2 linked regions of the Paraglaciecola sp. L3A3 genome follow. The protein of the gene in region 1 interacts with the protein of each later gene in a pairwise test. Links are inferred from orthologs where the notes say so. Each region holds a gene or a part of one and is shown on either strand. Other genes may lie near its edges.

Region 1 (3,158 bases):
CATAACGAGGCGGGATCAAACCTGTTAAGTTAAACGCAACACGCTCTTTTGCACTAAATGCGCTGCCCTTATTTAGTAAAGGCGTTTCTAATAAAGACGGCCCTGAGTGGGGAATATATAACGCATTTTTTACTAAGGGGTTACTCATGTAAACTCTATCCTTTATGTAATATATTTGTTGTGACTAAGACCAGAGGATCTTAGAAAATATCTTCCAATTGCTGATTATTTAGTTCACCTTCATCGCTTGTTTCAATAATTTCATCTTCAGCTACGTAAAGTGACGGTTGTGAATTTTCACTAAAATATTCAAACATAGAAGTACTGTCTGTTCTATTGGTTAACTTACCTGTGTTTTTATCGATACGTAAGGTAATAATATTAGTAGGCATGGGCAATTCATGATTAGGTTCACCTGCAAGAGCAAATTGCATAAACCTTATCCAAGCAGGCTGGGCAGCAATAGCACCTGCTTCACTACCAATCATGGCATTACCAATATAATTGAACTTAGTTGGATTTTTATTTACCAAGTTTTGATTGGGTGTGGTGCGTCCCAATTTACGATTGTTATCATCAAACCCAACCCAAGCTGTCGCCACTAAATCTGGGGTAAACCCACTAAACCAAGTATCTCGCACATCATTAGTGGTACCGGTTTTACCCGCCACATCGTTTCTTTTAAGTAATAATGCGGTTCTCCAACCTGTTCCACGGTTATTCCAATGACCATTAATTTGTACTGCAGAGCGCATCATTTCAGCCACTAGAAATGCATTTTCTGCAGTAATAACTCTCGGAGCTTGCCGTATAGTAGACTGCGCTTTTTCAGGTTGCGAATTAAACTCTGCCGCTAATAAAGCCTCAATATCATCTGGATCGATTGGCTTAACTGGTTTGTCTGCAACTTGACAAGGGTCACAAGCCTGCACCGGATCAGCTTGCCATAAAGATTGGCCATATTCGTCTTCAATTCTCTGAATAAAATGCGGGTTAATTAAAAACCCGCCATTAGCAATCACTGCCATAGCAGTAGCCACTTCTAGCGGTGTATGTGATCCTGAACCTAGAGATACCGTTTCATCTTTAGGAATATCATCTTTATCAAAACCAAAACGAGACAAATATTCGGTCACATTGTCTAGACCAACCGCTCGTAATAATCTAACAGAGACGACGTTTTTAGATTTACTCAAAGCCACCCGCATTCTTATTGGCCCATCATACTCTGCCGGTGAGTTTTCAGGTCGCCAAGCTGTGCCCGAGCCAGCTTGCCATTGAGTAATAGGTGCATCATTAATTATACTGGCTAAGTTATAACCGTTGGCCAAAGCGGAAGAATAAATAAAAGGTTTAATATTTGAACCCACTTGTCTTTTCGCTTGAGTGGCTCGGTTAAATTGGCTTTGATAAAAACTATAACCGCCAATCACAGCATCTACTGCACCATTTTTAGGATTCAAAGCAACAAATGCACTACTCGCTTGGGGAAATTGACTGAGCTGCCAATGCCCATCTTCAGGGCGTTGTCGCAGAAGAATAAGCGCCCCTTCTTGTAAAATATCAGCGGCAACTTTCGGCGCAGCCCCTTGTTTTGAGTCATTGATAAAGGGTCTGGCCCAATCTAACCCTTCCCAGTCAATAATTCTGTATTGACCGTCTCGATTGAAAGTTAAGATATCTTTTTCATTCACTTTAACCACTATTGCCGGTATTAAAGGTTCAAACGTTGGATGATTTTGTAACACTTCCAACATTTCTTGCTCTGACATAGGCGGTGTTTGTTCTGCTGCTAATGGTTCATCTAATGCACTATCACTGCCGCTCGCCTTTTCCCATAACTGCCGCTCTGGACCATGATATCCATGTCTTTCATCATAATCATGAAGGTTTCTACGCACCGCCGCTTGAGCCGCTCGCTGCATATCAGAACTAACAGTTGCATAGACTTGGTAACCTCCCGTTTCAGCTTCTTCTTTCCCATACAAATCAATCATTTGATTATAAATAATATCTGCTAAATACGGTGCATCAAGGTCTATTTCTGCGCCATGTTTTACTGCGCTCACAGGGGCATTTGCAGCTTGTTCAAATTGTTGCTGGTTGATATACCCTTCATCTAACATTCTTAATAAAACAATTCTTCTTCTCTCAATAGAACGTTCTGGTCGACTTATAGGGTTTAATACTGAAGGAGCTTGAGGTAAACCAGCGATAGTAGCAATTTGTGCTAAGGTCAATTCGTTTAAATCTTTACCGTAATAAACGCGAGCTGCCGCACCAAAACCAAAAGCTCTATGACCAAGTTCAACTTTATTTAAATATAACTCTAAGATCTCTTCTTTAGTTAACAACTGTTCCATATGCCAAGCAATAATGATTTCTCGGATCTTTCGAATAAATTTCTTTTCTCGAGTCAGAAAAAAACCTCTCGCCAATTGCATGGTTAATGTACTACCACCTTGAGCTTTCTCACCCGTAGTCACTAAACTAACAAAAGCCCGCAACATGCCGATAGGATCAACACCTGGATGAGAATAAAACCGACTGTCTTCGGTAGCGATAACTGCATGCTCTAAAGCATCTGGGATTTGTTCGAGTGTTAAAGGAATACGCCTTTTTACACCATATTGAGAAATGAGCTTGCCATCTTGCGAATAAATGCGCATAGGGGTTTGTAATCGCACATCCTTGAGGACATCGACACTCGGCAAATCAGATTTGATATAAAAATAAGTACCTAAAATGACAACTATACTTAATAAAAACAGAGCGATTAAGCCGATTAAAGCGGGTTTAAGATACTTCACAGACAAATAATACCAAGGCAACTTTGAATAAATGATCTACATTTTATACCTATGTACGCTTATTAGAACCATAAAATACAAAAATATAGTGAATAATGGCGTTGTGGATTTATTTTACTTAACTAAAAGCAGAACAATTAATGAACTTATTTGGCTCTAAAACACAGCAGATGATTGGCCTAGACATAGGCACACGCTTTATTAAAGCTGTTGTTTTAGAAAAATCTGGTGACAAATTTAGTTTACAAGGGTTTGCTTGCGAACCGATCTCTGGCAATGCTTTTGCAGAACGTGAAATAAAAGATTTTGAAGCAGTCAGCCATGCACTGAAAAAAATAAAACTGACCC
Region 2 (2,869 bases), 2.6 Mb from region 1 along the record:
GCCGGCTAAAAACAACGCAAAAACACCCGAACTTGCAATCAATAAAGATGTGCCTAAATCGGGTTGTTTAGCTATCAATAAGGTCGGTACGATTACCAAACCGAATCCGGCTAATATATGTCTAAGTTTTGGCGGTAAATTATATCTACTTATATACCAAGCCACCATCATAGGTACGGCTAACTTCATGATCTCGGAGGGTTGAAAACGGAAAAATACTAAATCTAACCAACGTTGTGCACCTTTACTTGATACTCCTACAACTAATACAGCGACCAACATAGCCACACCGATAATGTAAAAATAGATAGATAACTTCTGATAGGTAAGTGTTGGAACTTGTGCAATAGCCAACATCACGCCCATAGCAACTGCAAGTCTAATGACTTGTCTTTGAATGAGTTGCATATCTTGCCCGCCGGCTGAGTAGATGGTAACTAGGCCTACAGCCATTAATACAATTAAGCCTAAAAGTAATGGGCCATCACAGTGAATTTTATTTAAAAATGAACGGGAATTAGGATTGAGTTTAGTGCGAAGCATGAGATGTCTCAGTAGGAGAACGTGATGATTCAGTTGTCAATTTTTGCTCTAAAGATTCAATCACTTCATGTTCAGGAAAGGTTTGGTCTTTAAAAAAGTTGTCCATAATTTTTCGTGCTATAGGGGCTGCTTCAGCTCCACCATGCCCGGCATTTTCTAAAACTATTGATATAGTCATTTGAGGTTTGTCGTAGGGGGCATATCCCACATACATAGCATTGTCATGATTTTCTTTTGATAATTTTGATGCATCATACTTTTCATCTTGAGCTATGGTCACTAATTGTGCGGTCCCCGTTTTTCCTGCAGATATATAATGAGCACCAACAAATGCTTTACGAGCAGAGCCTTTTCTGTTGACTGTGCCATACATAGCGTCCAACACTACATCCCAATTATATTCATTTTTTATATCAATGGGGCGACGTTCTTTTATCGGTTGTTGGATGATTTTTTTGTCTACCATTTTGCCTCTGATCACTTGTGGAATGATACGTTTCCCTTTGTTTACTAAAGTAGAAAGGGCTTGGACTTGCTGGACTGGGGTAACCGTCCAATAACTCTGTCCTATGCCTAGGTTTATGGTATCGCCATGATACCAAGCCCGATTATATTGAGCACGAACAGAACCTCGATTGGGCATAAATCCATCGGCTTCTTCATGCAAATCTATACCTGTATAATCACCAAAACCAAATTTATACATGCCTTCGCTGATGCGGTCTATGCCTAATTTATAAGCCATATCATAAAAGAAAATATCACAAGACACTTCAATGGCTCTAGTTACATCAACCCAGCCGTGACCCCATATATTATGGTCTCGCCAGGTTCGAGTGACATTTTTCAAATTAAATTTTCCATTATCGTAGATACGGGATTCAGGAGTAATTACTTTTTCTTCTAATCCGACTAGAGCTAATAGTGGTTTCACCGTGGATGCTGGCGGGTATTGTCCTTGTGTCGCCCTATTAAATAAAGGACGAGAAGATACTAGGAGCTTTTTGTAATTTTTGCTGCTGATACCATGTACAAATAAATTGGGATCATAACTTGGGCTACTATAAAGGGCCAAAATTCCGCCATCATTGGGATCCATTGCGACAACTGTACCGCGCTTTCCGGCAAATTGTTTTTCAGCTTCTAGCTGTAACTCAACATCAATGTTTAGCACTATGTCTTGTCCTGGAGTAGGCGGGCTAAAATTTAGAGTACGGATGATTCTACCTTGGCTGTTTACTTCTACTTCTTGATAACCAACCGAGCCATGTAGCAGTTCTTCATGATATTTCTCTATACCGCGTTTTCCTATGTCATAGGTGGCGGCATAGTTTGCTTCAAAGCCTGCTTCAGTTAATTTTTGTAAATCTTTTTTATCAATTTTTGCCACATACCCTAATACATGAGTCAAAGCTGCTTTATAGGGATAATAACGAGCTAATCGAGCTTCTACTGATACACCTGGAAATTTATGCTGGTTGGCAGAAAATAATGCGACTTCTTGTTGGTTTAATCTATTGAGTAAAGTAACAGGTTTAAAACGGCGGATACGTTTTCGGTCTTTGTGAAAATCTTCTATATCGTCTGCATCTAGGGATAATAACTTTTGCAGCTCTTTTAGAGTTTTTTCAAGATCAGTAATTTCTTCAGGCACGACTTGTAGGCTGAAGACTGGTCGGTTTTCAGCCAATAAAACGCCGTTTCTGTCATAAATCAATCCACGGTTGGGCGCCACAGGTAATACTTTTATTCTATTTCCATTAGAGCGGGTTTGGTAGTCTTCGTACTTAGTGACTTGTAAATAATATAAATTACTTAACACCATAGCGATCATGAAAAACACACTTAATAAACCGATAACAGCACGTCGAGCAAACAAATTTGCTTCGGCAGTATGATCTTTTATCAGTATTCTAGGTGATGGCAAAACTATTCTCTGTGGTAGGGGTGATTATTATTTATTGACCATGCCCGATAAAGGCTTTCTGCCACTATGACACGCACCAAAGGGTGCGGAAGGGTTAGACTAGACAAAGACCATTTTTGTTCAGAATATTTTATACAATCAGGAGCAAGACCTTCTGGCCCGCCAATTAACAGGCTTACGTCACGGCCATCCATTTGCCAAGATTCCATGGTTTTAGCTAATTTAGGTGTATCCCAAGGCGCACCTGTTACCTCTAAGGTGACAATTCTATTACCTTTAGGAATGGCAGCTAGGGTTAATTCACCTTCTTTTTGTAGGATACGTTTGATGTCTGCATTTTTACCGCGTTTACCGGCAGGGATTTCTGTCAAGTATAGTGGCATGTCATTGGGGAAACGC

What was found. Proteins that work in one complex are often made in the same cells at the same time.
Region 2: the proteins of GQR87_RS18915 (region 1) and mrdA interact in binary tests that used the Escherichia coli proteins (3 or more experiments, as listed by UniProt). The link is inferred for Paraglaciecola sp. L3A3 from one-to-one orthologs.

Annotation. Positions count from the first base shown.
Region 1 is NZ_CP047023.1:4,592,285-4,595,442, forward strand. It holds GQR87_RS18915 (penicillin-binding protein 1A), read right to left. Parts: upstream 2,811-3,158; coding sequence 201-2,810; downstream 1-200. Other genes in the region: GQR87_RS18910 (NAD-dependent malic enzyme), read right to left, coding at 1-148; pilM (type IV pilus biogenesis protein PilM), read left to right, coding at 2,951-3,158. UniProt on the Escherichia coli protein: Cell wall formation. Synthesis of cross-linked peptidoglycan from the lipid intermediates.
Region 2 is NZ_CP047023.1:2,038,696-2,041,564, forward strand. It holds mrdA (penicillin-binding protein 2), read right to left. Parts: upstream 2,471-2,869; coding sequence 530-2,470; downstream 1-529. Other genes in the region: rodA (rod shape-determining protein RodA), read right to left, coding at 1-543; rlmH (23S rRNA (pseudouridine(1915)-N(3))-methyltransferase RlmH), read right to left, coding at 2,473-2,869. UniProt on the Escherichia coli protein: Catalyzes cross-linking of the peptidoglycan cell wall. Responsible for the determination of the rod shape of the cell. Is probably required for lateral peptidoglycan synthesis and maintenance of the correct diameter during lateral and centripetal growth.